DNA from 3 places in the Ureibacillus suwonensis genome. Region 1 is predicted to be linked to each of the others. Evidence: predicted binding sites of a transcription regulator. Region 1 holds the regulator's gene; each other region holds the start of a gene.

What was found. Region 1 encodes LexA, which represses DNA repair genes until DNA is damaged. Its sites were predicted from a motif close to CGAACATATGTTCG; they were not measured.
Region 2: the regulator LexA is predicted to act here: its motif matches at 7,041-7,054, upstream of ACFPOH_RS04035 (Y-family DNA polymerase).
Region 3: the regulator LexA is predicted to act here: its motif matches at 7,908-7,921, upstream of ACFPOH_RS01250 (YhjD family protein).

What each region holds. Positions count from the first base shown of each region.
Region 1 covers NZ_JBHSNQ010000048.1:113,520-124,620, reverse strand. The annotation lists gene ACFPOH_RS05020 (gamma-glutamyl-gamma-aminobutyrate hydrolase family protein) at 139-888, shown strand; gene lexA (transcriptional repressor LexA) at 939-1,556, opposite strand; gene yneA (cell division suppressor protein YneA) at 1,725-2,057, shown strand; gene ACFPOH_RS05005 (YneB family resolvase-like protein) at 2,057-2,713, shown strand; gene ACFPOH_RS05000 (DUF896 domain-containing protein) at 2,778-3,008, shown strand; gene tkt (transketolase) at 3,138-5,132, shown strand; gene exaC (acetaldehyde dehydrogenase ExaC) at 5,420-6,940, shown strand; gene ACFPOH_RS04985 (DUF779 domain-containing protein) at 6,940-7,272, shown strand; gene ACFPOH_RS04980 (DUF779 domain-containing protein) at 7,379-7,516, shown strand; gene ACFPOH_RS04975 (response regulator transcription factor) at 7,669-8,307, opposite strand; gene ACFPOH_RS04970 (sensor histidine kinase) at 8,300-9,373, opposite strand; gene liaF (cell wall-active antibiotics response protein LiaF) at 9,370-10,053, opposite strand; gene ACFPOH_RS04960 (PspA/IM30 family protein) at 10,135-10,767, opposite strand; gene ACFPOH_RS04955 (lmo0954 family membrane protein) at 10,767-11,101, opposite strand, start outside.
Region 2 covers NZ_JBHSNQ010000040.1:36,417-47,517, reverse strand. The annotation lists gene ACFPOH_RS04065 (LuxE/PaaK family acyltransferase) at 1-1,068, opposite strand, end outside; TPP riboswitch at 1,122-1,233, opposite strand; partial or broken gene ACFPOH_RS04060 (MarR family winged helix-turn-helix transcriptional regulator) at 1,402-1,855, shown strand; gene paiA (spermidine/spermine N(1)-acetyltransferase) at 1,876-2,397, shown strand; gene erm (23S ribosomal RNA methyltransferase Erm) at 3,016-3,876, shown strand; gene ACFPOH_RS04045 (MFS transporter) at 4,578-5,768, shown strand; gene ACFPOH_RS04040 (winged helix-turn-helix transcriptional regulator) at 5,925-6,275, opposite strand; gene ACFPOH_RS04035 (Y-family DNA polymerase) at 7,087-8,385, shown strand; gene ACFPOH_RS04030 (YolD-like family protein) at 8,402-8,788, shown strand; partial or broken gene ACFPOH_RS04025 (NAD-dependent epimerase/dehydratase family protein) at 8,911-9,864, shown strand; gene trpB (tryptophan synthase subunit beta) at 9,938-11,101, opposite strand, start outside.
Region 3 covers NZ_JBHSNQ010000013.1:7,626-18,726, reverse strand. The annotation lists gene ACFPOH_RS01280 (VanZ family protein) at 1-117, opposite strand, end outside; gene ACFPOH_RS01275 (ECF transporter S component) at 468-1,010, opposite strand; gene uvrA (excinuclease ABC subunit UvrA) at 1,329-4,196, opposite strand; gene uvrB (excinuclease ABC subunit UvrB) at 4,270-6,252, opposite strand; gene ACFPOH_RS01260 (IDEAL domain-containing protein) at 6,433-6,672, opposite strand; gene ACFPOH_RS01255 (competence protein ComK) at 7,019-7,540, shown strand; gene ACFPOH_RS01250 (YhjD family protein) at 7,495-7,875, opposite strand; gene ACFPOH_RS01245 (MbeD/MobD family mobilization/exclusion family protein) at 8,270-8,479, opposite strand; one part of gene prfB (peptide chain release factor 2) at 8,569-9,606, opposite strand; gene ACFPOH_RS01235 (hypothetical protein) at 9,605-9,805, opposite strand; one part of gene prfB (peptide chain release factor 2) at 9,608-9,679, opposite strand; gene secA (preprotein translocase subunit SecA) at 9,853-11,101, opposite strand, start outside.

The sequences.
Region 1 (11,101 bases):
GCAGAAAGCTCTATTCCGGTCCGAATCTCTATTAGTAAAAATGAATCTTTTTTCTGTCAAACCTTTGTCACTATGAAGCAAAAGATGTCGAAAACAATCGGAATATGCAGCATTTAAAGTAAGAAATGTTCAAACTCTTTGCCTTTGGTCAGGAATATTTTAGCCATAAAGGAGGAAACCTGCATAAAACCGATAATTGGCATCACGTTGGATTGGGATGATGGGATATATAAGGTTAATGAGGCGTACGTGAAAGCGGTGGTGGATGCGGGAGGAGTCCCAGTCTGCCTGCCATATGCCGAAGAATCGGCTGGCGACCGGATGATTTGTACAATTGATGGGTTATTGCTTACCGGCGGAGGGGATATCAATCCAATTTTCTTTGGAGAAGAACCGCTTCCAAAGTTGGGAAGGGTCTTCACGAAACGGGATGAACGGGAAATCCAATGGACAAAACTGGCGATCCAACACCATATTCCGATTCTTGCCATTTGCCGTGGTTTGCAAGTATTGAATGTGGCGCTTGGGGGAACCATTTACCAGGATATTTATGATCAATTGGAAGGAAAGGTTCTCCTTCATTCCCAAACCTCTCCCCGCTTTGAAACGTCCCATTTTGTACAGCTTCAAAAACAAAGCCGATTGAGCCGAATTGTTCAATCGGACAAAATCTCAGTAAATTCCTTCCATCATCAGGCGATTAAGGATGTTGCGGCAGATCTCAGGGTTGTCGGAGTATCAAGCGATGGCATAGTGGAAGCGGTGGAACATCAAACGGCTCCGTTCTGTCTGGGCGTTCAATGGCATCCGGAACAATTGGCCATTTGCGGCGAAGAGGTTTCAAAGAAGTTATTTGAAGCATTTGTTCATGCCTGTAGAAAAAAATAAAATAAAAAAACTCGCATTCCAATTAAGAGATTGCGAGTTTTTTTATTTCATTAATGAAATCTTCGGTACAAACCAACAACGATTCCCAAGATGGTCACTTTATCCACAATAATCGGATCCATCGCCGAGTTTTCCGGTTGAAGGCGGAAGTGGTCTTTTTCCTTATAAAAACGTTTCACGGTCGCTTCATTTTCTTCGGTCATGGCAACTACAATATCCCCATTATTCGCAGTGGATGTTTTCTTTACAATGACATAATCCCCGTCCAAAATCCCTGCTTCAATCATCGAATCCCCCATCACTTCCAACATGAATAATTGATCGTTGCTTGTTCCGTATGCGTCAGGTAAAGGAAAGTATTCCTCGATGTTCTCGATCGCTGTAATTGGGCTTCCGGCAGTCACCCGGCCAACCAATGGCACATGAATTACTGATTGTTTTTGCGGTTCTTCTTCACCATCCAATATTTCAATCGCCCGAGGTTTTGTCGGGTCTCTTCGGATATATCCTTTTTGTTCCAGGCGCGTAAGGTGACCATGTACTGTTGAGCTGGAGGCAAGCCCAACCGCCTCACCTATTTCCCGAACGGATGGAGGATATCCTTTTGCCCGAACTTCCTTCTTTATAAATTCCAAAATATCTCTTTGCCTTTTTGACAGCTTTTCCATCGTGGTCACCTCTAATGTGAATAGTTTTACATATTTTACATATAGTATAGCAATGAATCTCGGAGAATGCAAACACAAGTTCGAAAAACACTCTTGACAAAAACGTACGTTCGTATTAAAGTAAGAACAGATATTCGGAACAAACATTCGTAAAAGGGGAAGAAAATTATGGCTTGGTTAAAAAGAAATCATTACTTAAAAGTGCTGATTATTGTTTCTTTAATCATAATTGCTTATATTTTTATTACAGATGAAGGGGAATTGACTTTCGAACAAATTACAATCAAAGAAGGCGATACCCTTTGGACATTGGCGGATCGCTATAAAGGAAATTTGACGAAAGAGGATTGGATTCGGATGGTGGCGGTTGAAAACAATCTTGACGGAGAACATATCATTGCCGGAGAAACGTTGATGATCCCGGTTCCGAAAGATGCGATCTATATTGCCATTAATGAAGAGGATGAAATTCAATCAGTAAAGGTAGCGAGCAAACGATAATGGGAAATAACAAGGCGGTTATTTATGCAAGAGTAAGTACGGAAAAAGCTGAACAGGAAACTTCCCTGGAACGGCAAAAGGAAGAGCTTTCACGATATGCCCGAAGTTTGGGCTTTCGTGTGGATAATATATTTGAAGATTGCCACAGCGGTTATGATGTTGATCGTGATGGACTGCTTGAAATGCTGGATTATATTTCGGAAAATGAAATTTCTGCTGTCTTCGTACAGGATGAAACCCGATTAGGCCGTGGACATGCCCGGGTAGCGGTACTGCATTTGCTTAAAAAAAGCGAGACGGATGTATATTCCCTTAATGATGCCGGTCCATTGAAATTGAACGAAATGGACGAAATGCTGTTGAAAATATTAGCGATTGTAGAGGAGTATCAACGGAAAATACATAATGCAAAAATTCAGCGGGGAATGCGCCGGGCCGTTGAAAACGGATATCGTCCCGAACGGAATTTCAAAAATAAACATAATCGTGAGGGAAGGGGCCGGATTGAAGTTCCTGTTGAAGAAATTGTCAAGCTGCGGGAAAAGGGGTTGACATTTCAAGAAATTGCATCCACTTTAAGAGGATTGGGATATGATGTGAGCAAAGCAACCGTTCACCGCAGATATATGGAATATAAAGAAAGACTTGAAGGCTAATCTGCTTGCACTTCGGGTCTTTTTTTCATATTCTTTTTGTATTGAAAGGGAAAGGTGTGATTGAATGTTACCAAAAGAAAAGATCGACCGTATCAATGAATTAACAAGAAAAGCAAGAGAGGGCAAATTGACGGAAGAGGAAGCAAAAGAGCGAACATTGCTTCGGAAGGAATATTTGGAGTCTTTCCGGGAATCTTTCAGAAAGACCATCGAAAACGTGCAAATTTTTGATATTGAAGGAAATGATGTTACACCGGAAAAAATAAAACAACTTCGCCGCAACCGATTAAATTGACGAAGTCCTGGTGATGTCAAATAAATGTAAGCTAACACACAATATTCCTAAAAAATAGATTGTTTTCTATGGAAATGTTGTCTAAACTGAATACGGAACTATTTTTAGCACGAGAAAGGATGTCAAAAAATGACAACTACAGCGGATTTATTAGCAATTAATGCAATCCGAACTTTATCCATTGACGCGATTGAAAAAGCGAACTCAGGGCATCCAGGACTTCCAATGGGTGCGGCTCCAATGGCTTATACATTGTGGACGAAACAAATGCGCCATAATCCGAAAAATCCGAATTGGTTCAACCGCGACCGTTTCATTCTTTCCGCAGGTCATGGATCCATGTTGTTATACAGCTTGCTTCATTTAAGCGGATATGGCTTGGACATGGAAGAAATTAAAAACTTCCGCCAATGGGGTTCAAAAACGCCAGGGCATCCTGAATACGGCCATACTGTAGGAGTGGAAGCTACGACTGGTCCCCTTGGACAAGGCATTGCGATGGCAGTAGGTATGGCAATGGCTGAGCGCCATCTCGCAGCGATGTACAACAAACCGGGGTACGATATAGTCGACCATTATACCTATGCCCTTTGTGGTGACGGAGATTTAATGGAAGGTGTCGCTGGCGAAGCGATTTCATTGGCCGGACATCTGCAACTTGAAAAATTGATCGTCCTTTACGATTCCAATGACATTTCATTGGACGGCGACCTTTCAAAAGCGTTTTCTGAAAATATTCAAAAACGTTTTGAAGCGTGCGGCTGGAATTACTTGCGTGTGGAAGATGGCACAGATGTGGATGCCATCAATGAAGCCATTGCAAAAGCGAAACAATCCAAAGGGAAACCTACATTAATTGAAGTTAAAACAATCATTGGCTACGGTTCACCAAATAAATCAGGCAAATCCGACGTCCACGGTGCGCCATTAGGAGCGGACGAACTTAAATTGACGAAGGAATTTTACGGCTGGAACCATGAGCCATTTGATATTCCGGAAGAAGTTTACGAAACATTCAAAACGGCCATAGAAGCAATTGGAGTACAAGCTGAGGCTGAATGGAATGCAACATTTGAAAAATATCAAAATGAGTATCCGGAACTTGCAAAACAGTTCATTCAAGCAATGAATAGTGAACTTCCTGAAGACTTTGATGCAGAGCTTCCTGTTTATGAAGTTGGCAAATCCATTGCGACCCGCTCTTCTTCCGGTGAAGCGATCAATGCTTTAGCGAAAAAAATCCCATACTTCTTCGGTGGAAGCGCCGATTTGGCAGGTTCCAACAAAACAACAATCAAAGGCGGCGGCGACTTCTCAGCACAATCGCCGGAAGGGCGCAATATTTGGTTTGGTGTTCGGGAGTTTGCAATGGGCGCTGCATTAAACGGAATGGCATTACACGGCGGATTACGCGTATTTGGAGGTACATTCTTTGTATTTTCCGACTATGTTCGTCCAGCTGTCCGTTTGTCCGCATTAATGGGATTGCCGGTCACTTATGTGTTCACTCATGATTCCATCGCTGTTGGTGAAGATGGCCCAACCCATGAGCCGATTGAACATTTGGCTTCATTCCGTGCAATGCCGAATGTTTCAGTGATTCGCCCGGCGGATGCCAACGAATCCCGTGAAGCATGGAAACTGGCGATTCAATCAAAAGACCAACCAACAGTCCTAGTATTGTCCCGCCAAAACTTGCCTGTGCTTGAGAATACGGCAACATTGGCGAAAGATGGCGTTGCAAAAGGTGGTTATGTCGTATCACCGGCAACGAAAGAAACACCGGATGCAATCTTAATTGCCACTGGTTCCGAAGTTTCTTTGGCTGTTAAGGCCCAAGAAAAGTTGCGTGAAGAAGGAATCGATGCATCGGTTGTATCCATGCCTTCCATCGACCGTTTTGATAAACAATCCGATGAATATAAAGAGTCCGTATTGCCTAAAGCCGTGACAAAACGCTTGGCGATTGAAATGGCTTCTTCATTGGGTTGGCACAAGTACGTCGGCACTGATGGAGACGTGCTTGCCATCGACAAGTTCGGTGCGAGCGCTCCTGGGGAAGTTGTGATGGAAAAATACGGATTCACTGTTGAAAATATCGTGAATAAAGTAAAATCCTTATAAAAATATAAAGAGCATCTCCATTGAGGGGATGCTTTTTTTATTGAACAAGCAATATTGAATAGCTATTATTTTAAAATTATTTTAAATAATTATTATTTTAATATATTTCCGCTTAAATATATTATGCGTAAAATTAAATTTTTATCAGATTTTTAAAATATATTAATAAAATTTTTTATAAGCGTAAACGTTTGCATTTTCTCAAAAAAAGGAGCATGATAGGTTCATAAGTTTTGTGACGGACTAGTTGCAACGGCTTATAATCTATAAATTTTGGAGGGAAACGCATGATTTATGCAAATCCGAACACACAAGGTGCTCTAGTACATTTTAAAGATCAATATCAAAACTTTATTGGCGGCGAATGGGTTCCTCCAGTAAAAGGTCAATATTTAGAAGTCATTTCTCCGGTGACAGGAAAAGTGTTTACAACCGTTCCACGTTCATCGGCAGAGGATATCGAGTTGGCGCTTGATGCGGCGCATGCTGCAAAAGACGCTTGGGGAAAAACGTCTGTCGCTTACCGTGCACAAATTTTAAATAAAATCGCGGATCGCATTGAAGAAAACCTCGAAATGATCGCCGTTGCAGAAACTTGGGACAATGGGAAAGCGGTTCGTGAAACGTTGAATGCGGATATCCCTCTCGTGGTTGATCATTTCCGTTACTTTGCAGGAGCCATTCGCGCTCAAGAAGGCGGAATCAGTGAAATCAATGAAGATACAGTCGCATACCACTTCCATGAACCTTTGGGTGTTGTTGGACAAATCATCCCTTGGAACTTCCCGCTTCTGATGGCCGCTTGGAAAATCGCTCCGGCTTTGGCTGCAGGTAACTGTATCGTGTTGAAACCGGCTGAACAAACACCTGCTTCCATTTGTGTATTGCTTGAATTGATTCAAGATTTATTGCCAAAAGGCGTGTTGAATATTGTTCAAGGTACGGGTATCGAAGTGGGCAAACCTCTTGCAACAAACCCGCGCATTTCAAAAATCGCGTTCACCGGTTCAACAGCAGTTGGCCGTTCCATCATGCAATATGCTACAGAAAACATCATACCTGTAACATTAGAGCTTGGCGGAAAATCACCTAATATTTTCTTTGAAGATATCATGGATCAAGATGATGAATTTTTAGATAAAGCCATTGAAGGTTTTGTATTATTTGCGTTAAACTCCGGAGAAATTTGTACATGTCCATCCCGTGCATTAGTACAAGAATCCATCTATGACAAATTCATGGAAAAAGTGATGGAACGCATTAAAGCAATCAAAATTGGCAACCCGTTAGATACTGAAACCATGATGGGTGCCCAAGCTTCCAAACAACAATTGGATAAAATCCTTTCTTACATTGAAATTGGTAAACAAGAAGGTGCGGAATGCCTCATCGGTGGATACCAAAACAAATTGGAAGGTGAATTGGAAGGCGGTTATTACGTAGCGCCTACGGTATTCAAAGGCCACAACAAAATGCGTATCTTCCAGGAAGAAATCTTTGGACCGGTTCTTTCTGTCACTACATTCAAAGACTTTGATGAAGCGATTTCAATCGCCAACGATACATTATATGGTTTGGGTGCCGGTGTATGGTCCCGCAACATTGAAACGGCTTATAAAGCAGGCCGCGCCGTTCAAGCAGGCCGCGTTTGGACGAACACTTATCACCAATACCCAGCCCATGCCGCATTCGGTGGTTACAAACAATCCGGTATTGGCCGTGAAAACCATCTTATGATGCTTAGCCATTACCAACAAACAAAATGTATTTTAGTCGGTTACAATAAAGGATCAATGGGCTTCTTCTAATGCGAAAAGTCATTGCCACAAAAGTTGCCATGGACATGATACAGCATCTTAAAGCAAAACACGGAGAGCTCATATTTGTTCATTCGGAAGGTTGCTGTGATGGAACTTCCCCCATCTGTATGAAAAAAGAGGACTTCTATCTAAGCAGCCAGGATGAACAGATTGGAGAGGTTATGGAAGGGGTGCCTTATTACATGCATCGTTCCAATCTCCCGTACTGGCAACATCTGCAGATGGTGATCGATGTGGCCGATGGAATCGGCAATTCCTTTTCCCTGGAAAGCACCGAAAATAAATCCTTTATCATCCAAGCAAAGAAATTAGCGGAATAAAATTATAATAAGCTGCCCTTTTTGTACATTTGTAAGGGGTAGCTTATTTTTTTGTTTGTCGTTGGAGGGCGGATGCGAAAATGAGTAACCTTATTTCCCATATTACATGCATCGGGCGAATCTCCCTTACTGGCAGCATTTGCGTATTGTGATAGACGCAACGGATGGAATCAGCAATTCCTTTTCGTTGGAGAGCACGGAAAATAAATCCTTTGTCATTCAGGCGAAAAAATGGGAAGAATAAAAAACTGCCCTTTTGTGCTGGTCACAGAAGGGCAGTTTGACCACATACATAATGTGTGATAACTGATTGCAATGAAAAGGTACAGCTGAAAATTTTCCTTGCTATAGATCGTCTCCCATGGACCATTTTCATCATGGAATGGAGGCAATCTATCACTTCACCAATCCGTTTTGAAAAGCATAAACCACTGCTTGGGTCCGATCTTGCACTTCCAACTTGGCGAGGATGTTGCTCACATGGGTTTTTACCGTTTTTAGCGCGATAAACAATTCATCGGCAATTTCCTGATTGGATTTTCCTTTGGCTATGAGCAGCAACACTTCCATTTCCCGTTCGGTCAGTTGCTCATGAAGAGGGCGGCTGCCCGTATTCCGCATCCGATGAATCATTTTTGAAGTGACTTCAGGTTCTAACACCGATTCCCCTTGGACGGTTTTCCGGATGGCATCCGCAATTTGCTTTGCATTGGACGTTTTTAAAATGTAGCTGATGGCGCCGGCTTCCAATGCGGGGTAGACTTTATCATCGTCCAGGAAACTGGTCACCATCATGATTTTCGCTTCCGGCCACACTTTCAAAATTTCCTGCGTCGCCTCGGCTCCGTTCATGACAGGCATGACGTTATCCATCAAAATAATATCAATATTCGGCTTCAACTGGAGAACCTTTTCCACTGCTTCTTTTCCATTTTCCGCTTCTCCCACAACGGTCATATCCGGTTGAGCGGAAAGATAAGTGGAAACACCGATACGGACCATCTCGTGGTCATCGGCAATGAACACCCTAATCATCGATTGCACCTCCCGTTTCCTTTTCGGACAATTCGCCTTCCTCCGACTCTTTCTCTTCTTTATTCAAAGGCACTTTCACCTCAACAATGGTTCCTTCTCCGGGAACGGAAACAACTTTATATTTCGCTCCGATTTCCACGGCTCTTTCGGCAATGTTTTTCAAACCGTATGAAGTGGAGTTGGTTTCTTCATTCATATCAAATCCGCGGCCATTATCTTGGATTCTCAAAATGGCCAGGTTGTCTCTTTCAATTAACAGCATCTCCACTTCCGTCGCTTTGGCATGGCGCAATGTATTGGATAACGCTTCTTGGGCGATGCGGAATAAATGATCTTCCTCCGCTTTCGACAACTTGATTTCCTCGATTTCATATTCGATGTCAAAATTGACCTTTTGTTTCAGTTCGAAAATTAAATCTTTCAACCCTTGCGCCAAGGTATTATTATTTAATGCAATTGGACGGAGATGCAATAGCAATGCGCGCATTTCCAGTTGGGCCTGCTGCACCAATTTCTCAATTTGCACCAATATTTGTTTTGCGTTTTCTGGAGGGGTATCCATTTCCGTAATCGATGACAATAACATGGATGCCGCAAATAGCTGCTGGGAAACGGAATCGTGAAGTTCCCTTGCAAGTCTTTGTCTTTCCGCCACGATCCGTTCCTGGATGATTTTGTCGCTTGCTTCCGCTTTTTCATTGGATAGGCGTTGCAGGCTCTTTCTTTGAGTTTCAATCAATTCATTTGTTTCTTTTAACGCTTTTCTCAAAGGATAAGAAACGTTGCGCTTTAATGTGAAATCCGGTTCAGCCAATTGCTTTACATATTTCAGCGTAATGAATTCTTTCGATTTTACCGAAATCATCCACCATAAACTAATAACAAAACTGATGAAGAACACGCCACAAACAATGATGACACCAAGCGGCATGCCATTATAAGTGTTTTCCCATAAAGGGCTCCACGCTGCAGCATTCGGAACATCATATAATAAATAGAAAACACCAAAAAACATGCTTATTAAAATGATAGAGATCATAAGGGTGCGGAATAGAAGTGATATCATTTCCGAATCACCTCCACATCCCCAAGCCATGTGACTATATGAATCACAAGTTTTCTTTTGGCGTTTGTCACATCGCCATCTTCAAAAGTAATCCTTTCATTCCATAACCGTTTCGGAGGATGATGCAATAGTTTCGCTTCTCCAATCAGAGTTGAATATTGAAGTTTGAATGGCACTTCATAAGGCAAAATGATCGTTACTTTCCCAATTCCCTGGCGAATGGTGATGACAGAAGTGCCGGCTGGCAAAATGGTTTCTGTCACATCGATGGTGTAATCCCCAAGGAAGTTTTGAATCTGAATATCTTGCCATTTATAATGTTCCATTGGCATGGAAGAGGGGAGAACCAAGTCATTTTTTTGAACGGTACCCAATTCAAAATGCCGGGCTTCCACTTTGACTTCTTTTTGATGATTTGTTGCCTGTTTATACAAAATATAAATTAATACACAGACGACGAAAAATCGCAGACTCCAAATGGTTATAATGGCAACTAAAATAAAAGAGGCGCCTATCCAAAAATAGATTTTTTTTCCTTTGGCAAAACTTCGATAAAGAAAAAATGCCCCCAACAAGAGAAAGAAGGCGCCACCGTTATTGAAAACTGTGAGCTCTACAAAAACAATCAGCAACATGATCAAAAATACGGTTATCAGCTGTTTCGTTGTGAAACGGTTCAAAGTGGCCCCTCCCTCAAGATAAGCGAAAGTTCATAATAATAAAGAAGGGAAGATTCCCTTCTTCTCGTTTTCTTCATTATATCACGGTTCGACCGTTTCCTTCGAGGACGTGTTTGCCTGTTTTTGTTCGAGCAGTGCCAAGCGGGTTTCCAATTGGGAATATTCATAGTTCTTCTCAATCTTATTGGATAATTGGTCGATATAAGATGAGAGGTTTTGGAAATCCATGTCGTTTGAATCGAATACGCGGTTCATTTTCACATTGGCTCGGACGACATTTTCTTTCCCCATTAATTGCAATTGTCGAACTTTCATATCTTCAATTTTATGTTTCATCATTTCAAATTTTTGTTCCAATTGAATATATTCTTTGTTTGCTTGATCCAAACTTTCGAGCAAAGTCAATTGGCGTCTTTTATAGCTCTCCACTTCCTGGGTTGCAAAGAGAATCAAATCCTCTTCTCCGCTTGCTTTCGCCAACTCCAATTGGTTGGTTCTTTTCTCCAGCATGTTCCCTGTCTCTTTTAATTTTTGCTCCAATTCTTCTTTTAACCGTCTTTGTCTTTCTAACAATTTGCCAGTTTGCTCCGTCATTTTTTCGGCTTCGCGAATATACTGGTTCAGCATCGCCACCGGATTTTTCTCTTCTTTTTTATCAAATAGCGCGTGCAAATCCGCTTCCAACGTATACCGGAATCGTTTGAATAAATTCATTAAAATCTCTCCTTTTTTTGTATTTTTGACCATTCATTTTCAAAGTTTGTGAATGGATCTTCTTCATTCATTGCAATCGATACCTCTTCATTTTTCCATTGTTTATACAAAACATATAAGAGGATGATTGACACAAGCCCCAAAAGTGCCGGGATATTGGATACGGCCATCATAATTCCGATCAAGCCGATGAGGATCCAAAGCACCTTGCTGACAACAGACCGGCTTTTGACGTAATAATGCATTCCAAGAAAGATGAATGCCAGGGAAAAAGCAAGTCCCATCAGTGGCCCTAAAGTGGCGAGTACGACGCAAACTAAAACGATTGCGAGAA
Region 2 (11,101 bases), on a different contig from region 1:
CAATTGAATAAACTCTTCTACCGCTAGCGAGCATCCCCTTACCTCGGCACCTTGAACTCTACCGAACAGATAAAATCCTTCATCAACCGCCATTCCTACATCCTCAGTAGCAACCGCCATTACGGAATTAAAGTTCGCTAAATCATAATGAACTAAAACACCACGTTCTCCTTCTGGAACCTCTTCACCTGTTAACGGATTGATGACTCTCGTACGAATCCAACTAGGTCCAGTTTTTATAGATGGAACGACCTCATTGCCATCATCATAAAATTGCGTGCTTAGCTCTGTTATGCCGTACATATTAATACAATTGCTTCTATCTACACCGAAATATCTTTCAAGCAACTGATAAAATTCATTTAAATCTAATTCCTTTGATTTATTTTTATAACCACCAGTATCAAGAATTTTGCTTCCCTTCGGCAGATTAAACGTTTTTCCTAAACGCTCCAATTCCTCAAACAAATGAACAAAACTGAAACTTGCTCCGAGCAAAGCAAATGGTTCTCCTGTTTTTTCGGCATGTTCCAACTCACTGATGATTTTTTGAATATGTACGCCGTTCTCTTTTAATAAATAGCAGCTGTCCTCTGTGCCAAACTCTTTCATGACAAGAGCTAAATAATGGGCTAAGGATGAGTGCGGCATTTTCTCTTCAGTTGGAAACAAAATTCCCATGCGGATGCGATTTGTTTCTTTCATAAACCGTTCTTTAAAGTTGATAATCATGGAAAGTTCTCTGATTTCGAGAGTGGAATGAAAGTGTTTGCCTTGTTTTCCTTGGGTTGTTCCGCTTGTCATAAAGACTCTAACCGCTGCCTCTGGATCTGAACATGTCAATGGAACCTCTTTAAAGGCACTCATCGGCACATAAGGAATGTCTCGCCAATTTTTCACAAGCCGCGGTGTCTTTCCTTTTTGGCGGCAAAATGTTTGATAGGGGAGATTATGTTTGTATTGATAATTAAAAATATGTAAAGCCAAGCTATTAAACTCTTCTTCTGAAGCTTGATTCTTTTTGATAAATTGAGAAAGTTCCTCTATGATTTCTCGTTGCTGAGTCATCGGTTTTCACCCTTTCCGCAAAATAAAATGCACTCTGCCTAAGCAAAGTGCATAATTCGACTTACTACACTCCCTGCGCTGGCATTACCCAAATCAGGTTCAAACGGTCAACGACGGATTAGTCGTACTCTCAGCCTGCTTCCGCAAGCCCCCGGTTAATATATTCAATTTCAATATAAAGTCTACTTATTCTTATGAAAGATTGCAAATTCTTTTGAATTATCACCCTAAAATTATGTAGATATTCAATTATTTTTTTGTTGCAAATGCAACAAAGTTTGATTAAAATGAATTAAAAATATTGCATTTGCAATAAAAATGAAGGAGTTCATTATGAAAGAAGTTCTTCGTGAAATTGGGATGATAGCACGAGCACTAGATTCAATCAGTAATATCGAGTTTAAAGAATATGACTTAACAAAAGGTCAGTATTTGTACCTTGTACGAATATGTGAGAACCCAGGAATTATTCAAGAAAAGTTGGCTGAAATGATCAAAGTGGATCGGACAACTGCATCACGCGCAATAAAAAAACTAGAAATGAACGGATTTGTTGAAAAGCGAGAGGATCCACAAAATAAAAAAAATTAAGAAACTCTATGCGACCGAGAAAGGCAATAATGTTTATCCGTTTTTAATAAGAGAACATGATCATTCTAACGCTGTAGCTTTACAAGGATTATCTGAAGTAGAAGTGGAAACATTATTCAATCTTTTGCAGCGGGTAAGAAAAAATGTTGAAAAAGATTGGGAATACGTTAAGAAGGGAAACAAACGAAATTATTGATATGAGGAGAGATGTTCACTATGACAATCAAAATAAAAACATGTACCCTTGAAGATTTGCACACATTACAAGAAGTGGGCATTGAAACGTTTTATTACACATTTAAAGATCAAAATTCACCTGAAAATATGAAAGTATATTTAGAAAAGGCATTTAATATAAAACAATTAGAGAAAGAGCTATCCAATATTCATTCACAATTTTTCTTTGTCTATTACCAAAATGAATTGGCGGGTTACTTAAAAGTCAATAGTGATGATGCTCAGACGGAAAAAATGGGCGATGAATTCCTTGAAATTGAAAGAATTTATATTCGAGAGAAATTTCAGAAGCATGGACTTGGAAAAGCCTTGCTAAATAAAGCGATTGAAGTTGCAAAGGAATGGAATAAAAAGAAAATTTGGCTTGGGGTTTGGGAAAAGAACGAAAATGCAATTGGCTTTTATAAGAAAATGGGATTTGTTCAAAAAGGATTTCACTCCTTTTATATGGGGGATGAAGAACAAACGGACTTGATCATTATTAAAACATTGGAAGATTGATTAGCATGTATATACTGAAATATTGGCATATAAATTTCATTTCTTATGATTCTATATTTCATGATTCAGTTAATAAACTTTCGCATTCGTCAAACAAATCATATTTATCATTAGGTTCGAACACATAGACTGTCCCCAATAGTTCCATTTGACAATTTGATTCAGGACCAATATACTGTTTTTGTATTCATCATTAAAGGAGGATTATTAAAAAAGTGACACACTCAATGAGACTACGTTTCCCAACTTTGAACTAATGAATTGAATATGTTCAAAGGCTCTGCTTGTGAACGGCAGAGTAAATGGGAGTAGTCTGTCCTTTTTTAATAATCTTCATTTTTCATTTTTGAACCACATTTTTGTAATATCACTATTTATGGTTGATATTAATTAATGGGTTAATAACGTCATTTCCGAAGGCAGATTATTTCTGCCTTTTTTCTATTATTAAGGAATTTCACTTTCTTTCGATAGATTTGTACTACACCTAAGTACAAGTCCTTTTTTGATGCCTATCTTGTCAATATGTTATTCCAAACGAATGAGGGCGGATCTTCTTCCATTTGCTCTAAATCGCAAGCAGATGCTTGTGATTTTTTTAGAAAGGAAGAAGAATTAATGACTAAAAATCGTAAACATCGAAGAAGTGAACCACCCAATTTTTTAGGACAACATTTAATGCATAATAAGAAATTAATAAATGAAATAGTAGAAATTGCAAATGTAACTCGACATGATTTAGTTTTAGAGTTTGGTGCTGGAAAAGGTGCATTGACGTCGGTGTTAAGTAAAAAAGCAAGGGGGATACTGGCTATAGAATATGAAGGAAAATTTGTAAGTTTATTAAAAGAGAAATTTGCTGAAACCGGTAATGTTAAAATCATTCATCACGATATATTACAAATTCAATTGCCGAAAGAACCTTTTATCGTTGTTTCGAATATTCCCTATTCGATTACGACGCCCATTATGAAGATGTTATTGAATCATCCGATAAGTGGATTTCAGAGAGGAGCAATAGTAATGGAAAAGGGAGCGGCAAAAAGATTCACCTCTCAATTTGTGAAGGACCCATATATCATTGCTTGGAGAATGTGGTTTGATATTCGATACGTAAAAGAAATTTCTAAGAAAAACTTTTCTCCCCAACCAAAAGTAGATTCGGCACTGATTACGATAAAAAGAAAAGTAAATCCAAAAGTTCCTTATAAAGATTATTTCATTTTTTGGGGATTCGCAGACTATGTATTGCAAAACCCGCAGATGCCAATTGACTTTGCATTAAGGGGCATTTTTACAGCACAGCAAATCAAAAGGGTTAAAAGAAGTTTGGGCATAAAAAGTGAAACGCCAGTTGGCATCCTATCAATAGAGCAATGGGGTATGTTGTTTGAAACGATGGTAAAATATGTTCCAAAACACAGATGGCCTAAATTAGACAAGCGGAAATTAATCAAATGGAAAAATTCTAAACGATAAATGAAGGAATATAAACATTATAATTGAAGGTAATCTAATTACTTTACCTCATACTAAACAATAAAATCTGAATAACAAGATGTATTTAGAATGGAAATTGAAGCAGATGCTAGGATAAAATCCTCCTAAATAGAAAAATAGCCCATGAAGTTTTGCACATTGCAAAATTTCATGGGTTTATATTTTTTTAGGTTTTAAAAAACTTTCAGGATATCCATTACATTCATCATGTACAAAAGTAAAAGAAGGATTCTCCTTTTTTATTATATTTAAGCCAGTTAAGTATCAACTTCTTTTCTATTAATTAAATGGAAGAATTTAATAACATTAACAGAATATTTGATACAAGCCAGAACGGAGAAAAGAGGGAAGTAAATATTAAATTTTATAGTCTTAACCTTGCTACATCTCCAATAGTATCTTCAAAGAAACTAAACCACATTAAAGTGCCTACTTATCACTTTCATACTTCATTGGCATAATGGATTTCGTTGAACAAAACAATTTAATGGAGGGATTTAAAACAAAACTTGCAACAAAAGATTATCGAATCGGGTCCTTGGGAACGACATGGTGAACTTGTTTTTGGCAGGAGCCCATTCGTTATGAATAAGAAGATATTCAACAAGTATGTGAAGATTATAGAAACGGTACTTTTTTGAATGAATCTAATTAAAGCATAAAGAAAGTTGGGATATTAGATGAAAAAAAGTGTCTTATTAATTATCGCTTTATTTATGGCTTCGCTAAATCTACGTCCAGCTATTAACTCAATCGCCCCTTTACTAGAGAGCATTAGAACAGATCTTGGAATGAGTGCAGCTGTCGCAAGTTTGTTGACTGCCATTCCAGTGCTTTGTATGGGTCTTTTTTCTCCAATCGCCGTGAAAGCTGGGGGAAAATGGGGAATTGAACGGGTAATCGGCTTATCGCTTTTAATTATTGGAGTTGGTACTGTTATTCGTTTGTTCACAGATTCTGTATCATTTCTAGTAACAACAGCTATAATTGCAGGTATCGGTATCGCTTTGATAGGTCCACTGTTGTCTGGTTTCATTAAAGAGCATTTTCCTAATCAAGTACCTTTTATGGTTTCAGTATATACCGTAGCTCTGACTTTGGGGGCAGCAATTAGTTCTGCACTCTCTACATCGCTAGAGAATAGCTTTAACTCCTGGCAAACTTCCCTTGCATTTTGGGCAATTATAGCATTCGTAGCTGCAGTTATCTGGTGGTTATTTGTAAATCAACAAGTCAAAAAATCAGCTCACACTGCTACTTCTGGAACAAAAGTTCAATTGCCGTGGGGGAACGGTAAAGCATGGATTCTTACATTGTCCTTTGGTCTGATGGGTATGCTATTTTACTCAATTACGGCATGGCTACCTCAAATCATCCAAGGAATGGGGTACACGAAAGATTACGCCGCAATCGCATTAACAATTTTCGTAGTCGTGCAAATACCAGTTAGCCTAGTGCTTCCAATTTTGTTAAGAAGGTTTCACTCCCGTCGTTTCTGGTTGATTGTAGAATCCATTATAGAACTTGTTGGATTTATTTTACTCGTGCTAAATATTGAACCGTTGCTAGCTTCTGCATTGATAGGTATTGGAGCAGGCGGATTGTTTCCTTTAAATCTTCTTTTGCCAATTGATGCTACAGATAACGCTCATGAAGCAGCCTCTTGGTCGGCCATGATACAATCTGCTGGTTATGTAATTGGTGCATTAGGTCCTATTATTCTCGGTTGGATTTATGACGCAACGAACAGCTTTACTTCTGCAGTAGTTGGAATGATAGTGATTGTTCTAATAATGATGATTTTTCAATTTGCAGCAACCGCAAAAAGAAGTGTTAACACATTACACATTCAAGGGGAAAGCACAAGATAGTGGTGAGAAGCAGACCGTCGTTTAAGCAAGTCATTTTATTGCAGGTTGAAATGAAGGTTAAAATAATTGGATATTGAACCAGAATGTGAATGATTCTTTCTTTTATTTTTTGAAAACACCCAGCTATCTAGTAAAGAAACTGGGTGTTTTCAGTATTTATTTACTCATCGATTCATTCATTTTTTGTTTTTTATGCTGGATATGGTTTGTTCCCCATTCGTGCATTGCGTGTAAGATTGGTTCTAAGCTCCGGCCGTACTCGGTAATCGAATATTCCACTTTAGGAGGAACCTGTGGATAGACAACACGCTGAATAATATCCTCGTTTTCTAACTCACGTAATTGATTGGTCAGCATTTTTTGTGTAATTCCAGGTATACTTCGTTTTAAATCACTAAATCTTTGAGTACCATTCTTCAATAAATGCAATAAGATAATGGGTTTCCATTTTCCGACTAATATGCCTAAAGCATCTTCAACACGACAAAGATCTGGTTCTATATTCATTCTAATTACCCCTTTAGTATCTTTTTGTCAATTATGATGCTTTTTAGTTTGTACTTCTTTTTTTACTTTACGTGCGCCCGGCATGTACATGAACTATAGGGTGTAAGTCCCGAACCCCGAAGACAGAAGTAGAGGTTAGCTCAACGAAAGGGTGTCCGTGGTGACGCGGAATCTGAAGGAAGCTGGAGGCAAAACACCGGTCCGAGGAACACGAACCTCATATAAGGCTAGGTATGATTGAGTGAGTTTGCGTAACAAAACAAAGCTCTTTCTGTCGAAGGTCATATCGAGTAAATGAGGCGGATAGATGGTGTGAAAGTGCATGTACTTACCCGGGGAGGTCTGGCGGATAGGTGAAGTACGCTTCATAACCTACTTAGTGATAAGTAGCTGAACCGTCAGAAGTCAGCAGAGGTCATAGTATTAGTTGGTTTAGAACTACTAAGAAGGACCGAACAATTAAGAGAGAATAGCCCTTGGCATTCAGTGAGTCATGATGAACACAGAAAACGTAGTACCTCACTTGAGGAAGGAAACGGTGAATCCCGTGGGAGACCTCTTGGAGGGTGGAGTGACCACTGGCATAAGAAGACAAGCTATTCACGGAAGTTATGAAAACTTGCGTCAATTATCTTAATTGAACCGCCGTATACGGAACCGTACGTACGGTGGTGTGAGAGGACGGGAGTTAATCGCTCCCTCCTACTCGATTTATCCAAATAATCCCACTTGCCGTCTCAATGGTCTCATTCTAGAATAAGTTATAGAACATTTGTTCTGTTCATATAATAGAAGTGCGGAGGTGGTTGGCATGCGCATAAGCGAACTGAACTACACGAACTTCAGCCCCGAAGAATTGCATCGGCTTCTTCCGGAACGCTCGATCATTTGCATTGATATGCGCTGCTTTTATGCCAGCTGCATGGCGATGCTTCACAATCTGAATCCAATGGAAGTGCCCATTGCGGTTGTAGGAAACTTTGAGCAAAAGGGAAGCATCGTGCTTGCTGCATCACCGCCGATGAAGAAACGCTTTGGCATCAAAACGGGCTCCCGCCTTTATGAAATCCCAAAACATCCGGACATTCGGCTGTTTGAACCAAAAATGGAATTTTTCGTGCAAATGTCTATGGAGATTACCAATTTAATCAATCAATTCGTACCGAAAGAAGCGATTCACGTCTACAGCATTGATGAAAGCTTTGTCGACTTGACGGGCACCGAAAAACTTTGGGGTCCTCCTGAAAGAACAGCGAAATATATTCAAGAAAGGATCTATAGCCAATTCCAAATTCCAAGCGCGGTGGGGATGGGGCCGAATATGCTCATGGCAAAGTTGGCTCTTGATTTGGAAGCGAAGAAAACCGACTTTGCCCACTGGACTTATGAAGATGTTCCGAAAAAGTTGTGGCCTGTTGCGCCCCTTTCCGACATGTGGGGGATTGGGCGACGCATGGAACGCACGCTGAACAATATGGGCATTTTCAAAGTGGGGGACTTGGCCCGAACCGATTTGCAACTGCTGGAAAAACGCTTCGGCATTTTAGGAAATCAATTGTACTACCACGCGTGGGGAATTGATTTATCTCCCCTTGGCGCCCCTCTTGCGGAAGGGCAAATCAGCTTCGGAAAAGGGCAGGTGCTCATGCGGGATTATCGGACCCGCAGCGAAATCCTTGCCGTCATTTTGGAAATGTGCGAAGATGTGGCGCGCCGGGCAAGGGAAGCTTATCAGGCGGGAAGAACGATTTCCCTCGGTGTAAGCTACAGCAAAGATGCCTTTGGGGGAGGGTTTCATCACTCCCGGACGATTGATGAACCGACGAATGATACGATGAAAATTTATGAAGTGTGCAAAGGGTTGCTTGATGAATTTTATGCGGAACGGCCGGTACGGAAACTTTCCATCAGCCTCTCCAAACTGGAAACGGAACGCTCGATGCAATTGAGTTTTTTCGATCAGCAAAAATGGAGAAGGAGAAAACTCGGTGCAGCGATGGATGCTTTGCGCTCCAAATGGGGGCCAACCGCCGTGCTTCGCGCAGTTTCTTATACGGAAGCGGGAACGGCTCTTGAGCGGGCGCAACTCTTGGGTGGACATAAGAAATAAGGGAGAGGGAAACTCCTTGCCGGAAAACGAAAACTTCATCCAGCCACCTCCAAAGTTCTGCGAAATCAAAGAGGTGAAGAAAATGATCCGAGACCGCGGAAATATCAAATGGAATGCGATGATGCTTCCGGAACATGTGAAAATGCTCCGGGAATGGAGGGAAAAAGACCGGTGCGAAGAAAAGCCGGTTCTTGATGAATGGGCATTGCAAGATTTGAATGAACAGCTCCTCATTGCCTGCACCAATCACTATGAAGTGGAATTGAACATTTGGCAAAACCATCGCACCTCCAAAGTGGCAGGGAAGATAGCCAAACTTGATGACAAACGGCGCATCTGCACATTGGAAGATGGCCGCTCCTTCTCCTTTGAATCCATCTACGGCATTACCATCATGGAATAAAAAATAAAAATCCCCCTCTGGTCGAATGAATAGCCCGCCGGAAAGCACTGGCATATAAATAGGTTACAACATAATCTATATTGTTCGCGCAGTGGTCTTGAATTCACAAGAGGAGGGGCGAGATGAAGAGAATACTTGTCACAGGCGCGCTTGGACAGATTGGTTCGGAACTGGTGAGAAAGCTCCGGTTTGAATACGGAAAAGATAATGTGCTGGCGACGGATATCCGGGAGGACAAAAACCATGACGGTCCCTTTGAAGTGCTGGATGTGCTCGATGCATTAAAAATGTACGAAGTGGCGAAAAAATTTAATGCGGATACGATGATTCATTTGGCCGCATTGCTTTCCGCAACGGCTGAAATCAAACCCATTCTTGCATGGGAATTGAACATGGGCGGTTTGTTGAATGCATTGGAAGTATCAAAAGAATTAAATATGCAGCTCTTTAATCCGAGTTCCATTGCCGTCTTCGGGCCCACAACGCCGAAAATCAATACACCGCAAGAAACATTACAACGGCCTACAACGATGTATGGCGTGAACAAAGTGGCGGGAGAATTGTTATGCGATTATTACCATTTGCGCTATGGCGTGGATGTGAGGGGGCTTCGTTTCCCAGGGTTGATTTCACCGGGGACGCCGCCTGGTGGGGGAACGACGGATTATGCGGTGGAAATTTATCATAAAGCGGTGAATGAAGGAAGTTACACTTCTTATATTGCAGAAGGGACTTATATGGATATGATGTATATGCCGGATGCATTGAACGCCATCGTTGATTTAATGGAAGCCGACCCCGCCAAATTGACCGTGCGCAATGCCTACAATGTTTCCGCCATGAGTTTCGACCCGTCGGAAATTGCGGCGGAAATCAAAAAACATATCCCGCACTTTGAAATCAAATAGGATGTCGATCCCGTTCGGCAAAGCATTGCAGAAAGCTGGCCCAATTCCATCGATTCATCCCGGGCCATCGCGGATTGGGGATTCAAAGCGAGGTATGATTTAGAAGCGATGACGATTGACATGCTCGATAAAATCGGCGGAGGCATTACGAGCAAAACACCGCTTTAAAGGACGATGATCATAAAAAAGAGCGCAATAAAAAAAGGGGAGGTTCACAGCAGGAACGTCCCCTTTTCTCATCTTATTTATTTTTGAGCAATTCAAATACTTGTTGCACGTCTTTGTCGCCGCGGCCGGAGATATTGACGATAATGGTATCTTCAGGTGATAAAGTTGGTGCAAGCTTCAATGCATGAGCGACTGCGTGGGAACTTTCAAGGGCGGGAATAATGCCTTCTGTTCTTGATAACACTTGGAATGCATCCAGCACTTCTTCGTTTGTGACAGTGACATATTCTCCGCGGCCTGTTTCATGCAAGTAAGCATGCAGCGGTCCCACACCCGGGTAGTCCAAGCCGGCAGCGATGCAGTCTGTTTCGAGCAAGTTGCCTTCTTCATCTTGAAGGACGTAGCTTTTGAAACCGTGAAGGACGCCTGGAGTCCCTTTGGTAAGCGTTGCGGCGCCTGCAGGTTCCACACCGATTAAGCGCACACTTTCATCGTTGATATAATGCGCGAAAGCACCAGCCGCATTACTGCCGCCACCAACTGCCGCCACAACCGCTGTCGGAAGTTTTCCTTCTTTTTCTAAGTGTTGTGCGCGGCTTTCCCGGCTGATCACGGATTGGAAATGTTCAACGATTTCAGGATATGGAGTAGGGCCAACTGCTGAACCTAGCAAATAGAAAGTATGATCATGGTTTTTCACTAAATCAAGGAATGCTTCATCCACCGCTTCTTTCAATAAGCCGTTTCCTTTATCGACAGCAACCACTTTTGCGCCGAGAAGCTCCATGCGGAACACATTCAACGCTTGGCGTTTCGTATCTTTTGCCCCCATGTAGATTGTGCATTCCATTCCGAACATCGCAGCCGCCGTCGCAGTGGCAACCCCGTGTTGACCTGCTCCCGTTTCAGCGATGATTCTTTTTGCCCCCATGCGTTTGGCAAGCAGAATTTGGCCGAGTACGTTGTTCAATTTATGGGATCCTGTATGGTTCAAATCTTCCCGTTTTAAGTAAATTTTTGCTCCGCCCAATTTTTCTGTTAAATTTTTGGCGAAATAAAGAGGGGTTTCACGGCCGGCATATTCTTTCAAGTAATAATTGAGTTCTTCATTGAAAGCCGGGTCGTCTTTGACTTTTGCAAATTCTCCCGCAATTTTCTCCAGCACTTTTTGCACTTCTTCTGGAACGAAGCTGCCGCCATAGTTTCCGTAGTAACCGTTTTGAATTAAAGTTTGATT
Region 3 (11,101 bases), on a different contig from region 1:
AAAGGGAACGATGTTAATGCTTCGGCGGACATCTCTTGCCAAAAATACCGTATCAACCAGCAGATACGAATAAAATACTAAAACAATCCAATAAGCCATGTTTAAAAATTTTTTCATTTAAGATTCCCCCAAAATTCTGTATTCCATCTTTTATGCTAGCGGAAAATTCTTAAGTTAAAGCGATATAAATCTTAATTTAATCTTAATTTTTTATCCCAATCTTCTAATGGTTTGTCTACAATTTCTTTCTAAGACTAACCCATGTGGTGACGGATGATGTGACAATTGGATTGAAAGCTTTTGAGCCGTTCAGTTCCGTTTATGATTTATCAACAAATAAAAAAAGCCGCCGATCTCCCTTCTCTAACCGGGATCGGCAACTTTATTGATGAATAAATAGGTTAAGTGAACCTATTCCTCCGAATTTTAGAAATATAAGATGGATGTAAACGGAATCTAGCACATTTTTATCGAGCGAAGGATGCAATGTACGGAATTTTTTTCAATACGAGGCAAACCGGGATGGCAATCATCATTCCGATCGCGTTTTGCACCAGATCCCCTGGAATTGAAGCCAGCGGAATAATCAAACTTGAAAACATGATGGCTTCCCCGATGTAATATACACCAATCATCACAGGAACGGATACAATCATCGCAAAAATGTTTTTCGGAAGGCTTTCCCCTTGGCTTCCCTTTGACCAAGCGATTTTTCCGACAATATATCCTTGAAATGCTCTGGATATAATCGTAATTGGGGCCCATACAAGCCAGCCGCCAACAAGGTCAAATAACCCCATTCCAACCGCCCCTGCAATCGCTCCTTTTTTGGGGCCAAATAAAATGGATGCAATAAATAGCATCGCCGTTCCCAGATGAACCAACCCGCCATTTGAAGCAATCGGCAATTTAATATTCAAAAATACGGTGGATATGAAAACAAGGGCAATCAACATCGCCTGGATGACCAAATCAACGGTCTTTGTCCTTGAATTTTGCATATTCTTCATCCCCTCTTATTGCAATGAAATTTATCATTACATTAGCAGAAGATTGACATCTATAAAAGTGTCAATTATTAATAATAAGACCATGTCAGTTTGATGGGTGTTTGGGAAAAGAAAACATTTCCCTTCTTCAATGCAATCATCGCCGAAGTGGAATATTTTTTCGCCTAGGGGATGAATTTTATCGCCACATTTGGAAGGATAATCGCCTAGGGGAAAAATTTCACCTTCCCGAAATGAGTGCATCTTCAAAATAAATATTTTTCTTTTATACAAATAAAAAATAGTAGCACCGTTCTGCGTGCTACTATTTTCTACTGCTTACTTATCCGCGGCTTGGGCCAACAGCTTTTCCATCCGTTTGCGATCCCGTTCCAAAATCGGTTTCAAGTAGCGGCCGGTATACGAATTCTCATGCTCGGCCACTTCTTCAGGCGTGCCTGTTGCGACCACCGTGCCGCCTTTGTCCCCGCCTTCCGGACCCAAGTCGATAATATAATCCACCGTTTTGATCACGTCCAAGTTATGCTCAATCACTAGCACTGTGTCACCATTTTCCACCAGGCGCTGCAACACCGAAAGCAGTCTTGCAATGTCGTCCGTATGAAGTCCGGTCGTCGGCTCGTCCAAGATATAGAAGGATTTTCCTGTTGAGCGGCGATGCAATTCAGAAGCCAGCTTCACCCGCTGCGCTTCCCCACCGGACAAGGTTGTGGCAGGCTGTCCCAATTTCATATAACCGAGCCCGACATCCACCAATGTTTGAAGCTTCCGGTGGATTTTTGGAATGTTTTCAAAAAACTCCGTCGCTTCTTCAATGGTCATATCCAATACATCGGCAATGTTTTTGCCTTTGTATTTCACTTCCAACGTTTCGCGGTTGTACCGTTTTCCATGGCAGACTTCACATGGAACGTACACATCCGGCAAGAAGTGCATTTCGATTTTGATGATGCCATCGCCGGAGCAGGCTTCGCACCGTCCGCCTTTGATGTTGAAGCTGAATCGGCCTTTCTTATAGCCGCGCACTTTCGCTTCATTCGTTGAAGCAAACACTTCGCGGATGTCATCAAATACGCCTGTATATGTGGCCGGGTTGGAACGGGGCGTGCGTCCGATTGGCGACTGGTCGATGTCGATCACTTTGTCCAAATGTTCAAGGCCGGTGATTTCCTTATGTTTCCCCGGTTTTGTTCTTGCCCCATTCAATTCATGGGCCAGTTTTTTGTATAAAATCTCATTCACCAATGTGGATTTTCCGGAGCCGGATACACCGGTCACCGCCACAAACATGCCCAATGGAATGTCCACTTTGATGTTTTTCAGATTATTTTCCGCGGCGCCTTTAATCGTAATTTTACGGCCATCCGGTTTTTTCCGGTCGCGGGGCAGTGGGATGAATTTCTTGCCGCTCAAATATTGCCCTGTGATGGATTTTTCATTATTCATCACTTCTTCCGGCGTTCCGGCTGCCACTATTTCCCCGCCGCGGGAACCGGCTCCGGGACCGACATCGATCAAATAATCCGCCGCAAGCATCGTATCTTCATCATGTTCCACCACAAGCAACGTATTGCCAAGATCCCGCATTTGTTGCAACGTATGGATCAATTTGTCATTATCCCGCTGATGCAATCCGATTGATGGCTCGTCCAGCACATACAATACCCCTGTGAGCCGTGAGCCGATTTGGGTCGCCAAACGGATGCGCTGGGCTTCTCCCCCGGATAACGTTCCGGCTGTGCGGCTCAATGTCAAATATTCCAAACCGACATTCAATAAAAACTCCAGGCGGTCCTTGATTTCTTTCAAAATCAAACGGGCGATTTGCATGTCCTTATCCGATAATTGAATATCGGAAAAGTATTGATACAGTTCCGCAACGGATAAATCCGTCACTTCCGAAATATTTTTTCCGTCAATTTTGACGGCGAGGCTTTCCGGTTTTAACCGTTGCCCCTTGCAGGTTGAACATTTCTGCTCCGTCATGAATTTTTCCATCGTCTCCCGCACCCAATCGGATGTGGAATCCCGGTAGCGGCGTTCGATGTTGTGCACGACGCCTTCAAAGACAATATCTTTATTGTGGACGCTGCCATATTCGCTTTCGTAATAGAAATGGATTTTTTCCCCGTTCGAACCATATAAAATGATGTCCAATTGTTCCTTCGGCAATTGGGATACCGGCACGTCCATCGGAATGTTGTAATGGCTGCACACCGCTTTCAGCAACTGCGGGTAGTATTGGGAGCTTGTCGGTTCCCATGGCGCGATGGCATTTTCTTCAAGGGTTTTATTCCAATCGGGAATCACCAAATCGATGTCCACTTTTAATTTGGAGCCAAGTCCATCGCACTCCGGACATGCCCCGAATGGACTGTTGAAGGAGAACATGCGCGGTTCCAGTTCCCCAATGGAAAATCCGCAGATGGGGCACGCATGGTGCTCGCTGAACAACAATTCCTCATGCTCCATCACATCCACGACGACCCGTCCATCGGCAAGTTTCAGCGCCGTCTCCAACGAATCGCTCAACCGCGCTTCAACGCCTTCTTTGATGATGATGCGGTCCACCACCACTTCGATGTTGTGCTTTTTATTTTTATCCAGTTCAATGTTATCATCCAAGTCACGCAGTTCCCCATCGACGCGGACACGGACATAGCCCTGTTTTTTCAAATCTTCCAAAAGCTTCGCATGCGTTCCCTTTTTCCCGGAAACCACCGGCGCCAACAGCTGCACCTTTGTCCGCTCCGGATATTCCATAATGCGGTCCACCATTTGTTCAATCGTTTGGGATGTAATTTCAATTCCATGAGTCGGGCAGACCGGCTTCCCGATGCGGGCAAACAACAAGCGCAAGTAGTCGTAAATTTCCGTTACCGTCCCCACCGTTGAACGGGGGTTGCGGCTTGTCGTTTTCTGGTCGATGGAAATCGCCGGGGACAACCCTTCTATGGAATCCACATCCGGCTTGTCCATTTGTCCCAAAAACTGGCGGGCATAGCTGGACAAAGACTCCACATATCTACGTTGCCCTTCCGCGTAAATCGTATCAAAGGCCAAAGAAGATTTCCCGGAACCGGAAAGGCCCGTCAACACGACAAGCTTGTCCCGGGGAATCGTTACATCAATATTTTTCAAGTTATGGGAACGTGCACCTCGCACGACGATTTGCTTATTTTCCACATTCGTCACCTTTCTGTTTTCGAGTAGCGGGGGATTTCCCTTCCCCCTTGTTCTTTTTGACCGGACCATTCTGTCACATCTCTGATTTCAATTCAAAAATGGTATCCCGCAATTCCGCTGCCCGTTCGAAGTCCAGCGCCTTGGCAGCTTCTTTCATTTCTTTCTCCAATGCTTCAATTAATTTTTCCAATTCGGATTTCGTCAATTTCTTGCCTTTTGTCACTTTTGTAATATATTTTTCTTCCTCTTCCGCCGCATGGGTTGCGCGGATCAGTTCCGGAATTTCTTTTCGGATCGTTTTTGGTGTGATGCCATGTTCCTTATTATAAGCTTCCTGAATGGAACGGCGGCGTTTCGTTTCTTCAATGGCTTTTCTCATCGAATCCGTGATGGTATCGGCATACATGATGACATGGCCATTGGCGTTCCGGGCTGCGCGCCCAATCGTTTGGATCAAGGATGTTTCCGAGCGCAGGAACCCTTCTTTATCCGCATCCAGAATCGCGATCAATGATACTTCCGGAATATCCAATCCTTCCCGCAGCAAGTTGATGCCGACAAGCACATCATAAGTCCCTTTTCTCAATTCGCGAATGATTTCGATCCGCTCAAGGGTTTTGATTTCAGAGTGAAGATAGGCCACTTTGATGCCCATTTCCTTCAAATAATCCGTCAAATCTTCCGCCATTTTTTTCGTCAATGTGGTCACAAGCACCCGTTCATTTTTCTTCGTCCGCTTTTGAATTTCATCCACCAAATCATCAATTTGGCCTTCAATTGGACGGACGTCAACCGTCGGATCAAGCAGTCCCGTCGGCCGGATGATTTGTTCAATCATTTCCGGACAATGCTCTTTCTCATACGGTCCAGGCGTTGCGGATACATAAATGGCTTGATGGATATGCTGTTCAAATTCCTCAAATTTCAACGGGCGGTTGTCAAGGGCTGAAGGCAATCGGAAACCGTAATCCACCAACACTTGTTTCCGGGCCTGGTCGCCGTTATACATGCCCCGGATTTGCGGCAATGTCACGTGGCTTTCATCCACAACAATCAAGAAATCATCCGGGAAATAATCCAGCAACGTGTACGGAGTGGCTCCCGGTTCCCGCAATGTCAAGTGGCGGGAATAGTTTTCGATGCCGGAGCAGTAGCCCATTTCCCGCATCATTTCCAAGTCGTATTTTGTGCGCTGTTCCAAACGTTGCGCTTCCAGGAGTTTTCCTTCCGCTCTGAATTTTTCCAGTTGTTCTTCCAACTCTTTCTCGATGTTTTCAATGGCCTTTTTCATTTTGTCTTCTCTTGTAACGAAGTGGGAAGCCGGGTAGATGGCGACGTGATTGCGGTCCCCGATGATTTCTCCGGTCAATGCATCCACTTCCCGGATACGGTCGACTTCATCCCCGAAAAATTCGATGCGGATGCAATGTTCATCCCGGGAAGCCGGGAAGATTTCCACTACGTCCCCGCGCACCCGGAACGTACCACGCTGGAAGTTCACATCATTTCTTTCGTACTGGATGTCCACTAACCGGCGGAGCAGCTGATTCCGCTCGATTTCCATCCCTTTTCGGATGGACACCACCATCTCGCGGTACTCGTCCGGATCCCCTAAACCGTAAATGCAGGAAACGGATGCCACAATGATGACATCTCTTCTTTCAAACAACGCGCTTGTGGCGGAGTGGCGCAGTTTATCAATCTCGTCGTTGATACTGGCATCTTTTTCGATGTATGTATCCGATTGCGGCACATACGCTTCCGGTTGATAGTAGTCGTAGTAGCTGACGAAATATTCCACTGCATTGTTCGGGAAAAACTGTTTGAATTCGCTGTATAGTTGTCCGGCGAGGGTCTTGTTATGGGCAATGACCAACGTCGGTTTATTGACTTCCTGGATGACGTTCGAAATGGTGAAGGTTTTCCCCGTTCCTGTCGCACCGAGCAGCGTTTGATGCTTTTTGCCTTCCCGGATGCCTTGAACAAGCTGGGCAATCGCTTTTGGCTGATCGCCACTCGGCTGATAGGGAGCGTGCAATTCAAAAGTATCGGCCATATTTCACTCGTCCTTTCCCAATATGTCGTATGAATATTTTAGCATATCCTACTGTAAATATCATTCATTTCGCGAACGTACATTCTGAAAAACGTGTTTACAGGCACAAAAAATGCCGCCTTTTGCATGCTTGTATAAGCTTGTGCAAAAGGCGGCTTTTTTTATATGGATAGTGGTGGCTCAGTTCAGTGACTCCTGCAACTCATTCAATTCCTTCGCATATTTATGGAACGCTTCTTCATTTCTTTCATCCAACGCCTGATCGATGAAATCCCTTAATTGTTCAATCCGATGTAATCTTTGTAATCGGTTCAAGAACAAGTCTACGTAAATTTCGTTCAACAATTTTTCAGAATCGTTTACTGCTGGATTTGACCCTGCTGCACTAGAGAAGTTTGCGTAAAAATTATTTTTATCCATCGATATCACCCCGATTCCTTTTTTCTATTATAAAAAATCGGGTGTGAATTTTCAATATTTTTAGAAAAATAAAACTCTTGCAGTATAATTTTAGTCATTTCTACTTTCTTTTTCCTTTTTATTATGTGTAAAAAAGCATATATGTGCATGAATTCACTTTTTGATTTTCCGCATCATTATGCGAAATGGAATGCCGAAATTTTGATTTTGGTCGCAAAAACGGGTTGAAATATCGTTTTTCAGTTTATTCTGTATTTTCAAAAATTTGTATTGATTTTCTAGCACTTTCCTATTATTATGATATTAGAACTACCAAATTACCATATTTTTAGAAAGGGTGAAAAAAATGGCTGATTTGAAAGATTTCGATTGGTATTACATTACTCCTAATACGTATGTCGTAGAACCTGTCGAGTATAACGGCAAATCTTGTTCACGGGTCTATGACAAATTCGAAATTTTTTACATCGATAAGAAACCGCTGAAACTCCTCAATGACACTTTCAGAAAGCTGGGCACCACTTACAAAGCGTCTATGGACTTTTCAAAAAGGTTTTTGGGGAAGGGGAAACATAAAGTTCCAATCGTTTTGTCTTATGATCAACCATACGTCTTTTTACCGGTCCTATCACCCTCTTCTTCAAAAAATATTTGGATTGCGCAACATGCGATTATTAACATCCGAAAAGGCAAAGATGGCACCATCATCACTTTAAAAAATGAAGTGGAAATCGAATTGCCCATCCACTACACTTCTTTCTGCGCACAATACGCATGTGCCACAATGCTTCTAAAATATGCGTTAAAACAGAGAAAGCTTTTTCAAAGGGAACTGGATTTTCTGGATGACCCGGATGATGACAAATAATCATTCAACAATTCCTCAACACGATTTCGCAACCGGATATTGGAATACCTTCTGACTTCGGAAACCTGCTTGTAATAAAACAGGTATTCTGTGAACAGGTCGTCCCTTTTCCCTTGAACGACCTTTAAAGAATTCTTTTTCAAATAGGATTTGGTGTTTTGCAAATCTTTCTCGGCCAACTTTTTGGCTTCTTCAATCAAGTGTACATACGGCCGCTTTAATTTAAACGGACCTTTCTCTATAAGTTCATAATCTTTTTCCAACACGATGAGCAACATCGGCAAATAAATGGCTGATTCCAAATACGGCACAGCTTCAATCGGGATGTGCGCCATACAAATTCCTCCCTGATAAAAATCTTTGGATAGGAACAAATGTTCTATTTCTATTATAGAACATATTCCATGAAAAATGCAATTGTGGATTTGTTGGGGAGAAGCAAATTTGATCAAAATACATAACTTTCTGAAGAGGGTGTGATTCGGAGCTCACCCAATCTTCCCCCTGTAAAAAGGGTGGGCTCCGTGTTCATATGAAATGGCTGCCTGAAAGTGGATTGATATCGACTTTTTGGCAGCTTTTTTCTTTTTTAAATGGAGGGTGCGGTTTTGAACTATGGGAGGCCACTTTGTGGGGATAAAATCCATTATTGGTGTGGATGCTGCCTAAATGGGGTTAGATGATGGTTTATTTAGTGAGGATGAAGGGGGATTGGGGGATGAAGGGCATTTATGGGGGAGCGTTTCGTGCAGATTCACTCTCAACTCCTGCCAATGCATATTTCACTTGCGCGGATAGCACCTCTGCTTGCTCGGATAACTCCTCGACTTGCCTGGATAACTCCCCTACTTGCCCGGATAACTCCTCTGCTTGCTCGGATAGCACCTCTGCTTGCTCGGATAGCACCTCAAATCCCATCACCACTTGCACAAATAACATCTTTCAATGTGCTTCGCCAAAATTGGCTCCTATTCAAACAAAAAAACGTGCAGAACCATCCATTGATTCTGCACGCTTTCAACCATCCATTATTTTTTCGATGCGATTTGGGAGCGCAAATATGCGTTAATAAACATGTCAATCTCGCCATCCATCACCGCTTGGACGTTTCCGGTCTCCACATTCGTGCGGTGGTCTTTTACCATGGAATATGGATGGAACACATATGAACGGATTTGGGAGCCCCATCCGATTTCCTTTTGCTCCCCGCGGAGTGCGGCCAATTCTTGCTCCTGCTTTTCAATTTCCAATTGATACAATTTCGCTTTCAACATGTTCATCGCTTTTTCGCGGTTTTTGATTTGGGAACGTTCCGCCTGGCAAGACACCACAATGCCTGTCGGGATGTGGGTGATGCGGACAGCGGAATCCGTCGTGTTGACGTGCTGGCCGCCTGCACCAGTGGAACGGTACGTATCGATTTTCAAATCTTCCGGACGGATTTCGATTTCAATTTCATTATTGAACTCAGGCATCACTTCGCAAGAAACGAAAGAAGTATGACGGCGGCCGTTTGCATCGAAAGGCGAAATGCGCACGAGGCGATGCACCCCTTTTTCCGCCTTCAAGTAACCGTATGCGTTATGGCCTTTAATGAGCAATGTCACCGATTTGATTCCGGCCTCATCCCCAGGAAGATAATCCAGCGTCTCCACTTTGAAGCCATGTTTTTCCGCCCAACGCGTATACATGCGGAGAAGCATGGAAGCCCAGTCCTGGGATTCCGTACCGCCTGCTCCCGGGTGAAGCTCCAGGATGGCATTGTTTTTATCATATGGTTCGCTTAATAAAAGCTGCAACTCAAAGTTTTCCAATCTTTCCTCGAACTCTTTCAACTCCTGGACGAGCTCTGCCTGCAAATCTTCATCCGGCTCTTCTTTCAACAGTTCAAGGGTCATTTCCAAATTTTCTTGAGTGGAAGATAAATCATTCAGTTCATTCACGATGGATTTTAAACTATTGACTTCATTAATGATGCTTTGGGCTTTGTTTTGATCATCCCAGAAATCCGGCATCATCATGATTTCTTCCAACTCTTGAATGCGGGCTTCTTTGTTTTCTAAGTCAAAGAGACCCCCTGAAATCCGCCAATTTTTCGGCTGTATTTTCCAACGTGTTTCTCACATCTGATAATTCCATAAAAGTTCCTCCATTTATCCATTTGATTTTGAATAGGAACAATAGCGGCATCCCGCCGCCATGCACATCCTCACGAAACAAAACCGCGCCATCGGAAAGATGACAACGGTTTTGGATAAATACCATTGTACGTAAAACCTGAATTTCACAAACCCATCTTATGCAAAATCACATTAGGATATTGCGCCATGGCAGTTTTTATATTTTTTGCCGCTGCCGCATGGACATGGGTCATTTCTTCCGATTTCCTGTTTTTTGCGGATTGGTTGGCGTTTCGGCTTTTCGCCGTCTTCTTTCGGATTCACCGCTTGTCCTTTTGCCACTTCTTCACGTTCCAAGTTGCTGCGGATTTGTGCTTTCATCGCATATCTTGTCACGTCTTCGCGGATGGCGGCAACCATATCTTCAAACATCGCGAAACCTTCTTGCTCATACTCACGCAACGGATCTGTTTGTCCATAAGCGCGGAGGTGGATACCTTGACGCAATTGGTCCATTGCGTCGATATGGTCGATCCATTTCGTATCGATGGAACGGAGCAAGATGACTTTCTCGAACTCGCGCATGCGCTCAGGCGTCAATTCTTGTTCTTTTTCGTTATAGCGTTCAATCACTTTATCGTAAATAAACTCGATCATTTCTTCAGGGGATTTATCTTGAAGATCGTTCACCGTAATCTCGCCTTCATCGAGGAGATTGGCTTTGATATAATCTTCCATCGCCTTGAAGTTCCAGTCATCTTTATTGCCTGCCGTATGCGTATGCACCATGTTTTCGATGGATTCGCGGATCATGTTTTCCACCAGTTCGCGCATGTTTTCGGATTCCAACACCGCGTTCCGCTCTTTGTAAATCACTTCCCGTTGTTGGCGCAACACTTCATCGTATTGCAACAAACGTTTACGGGCATCAAAGTTGTTGCCTTCCACGCGTTTTTGGGCGGATTCCACCGCTTTGGACACCATTCTTGACTGGATCGGCTGGGAATCGTCCATCCCCAATTTCGTCATCATGGCTTTCATGCTGTCGGAACCGAAGCGGCGCATCAAATCATCTTCAAGGGACAAATAGAATTGGGATACCCCAGGATCCCCCTGACGTCCGGAACGACCGCGCAACTGGTTGTCAATACGTCTGGATTCGTGGCGTTCTGTCCCGATGACCGCAAGTCCGCCAAGCTCTTTGACCCCTTCGCCGAGCTTGATGTCCGTACCACGGCCGGCCATGTTGGTCGCGATGGTCACGGCGCCTTTTTGTCCGGCTTGGGCGATGATTTCCGCTTCCCGTTCATGGTTTTTCGCATTCAATACGTTATGCGGAATTTTATGTTTTTTCAACATCTCCGAAATGATTTCAGAAGTTTCAATGGCCACCGTACCCACAAGCACCGGTTGCCCTTTGGCATGGCGTTCCGCAATGTCT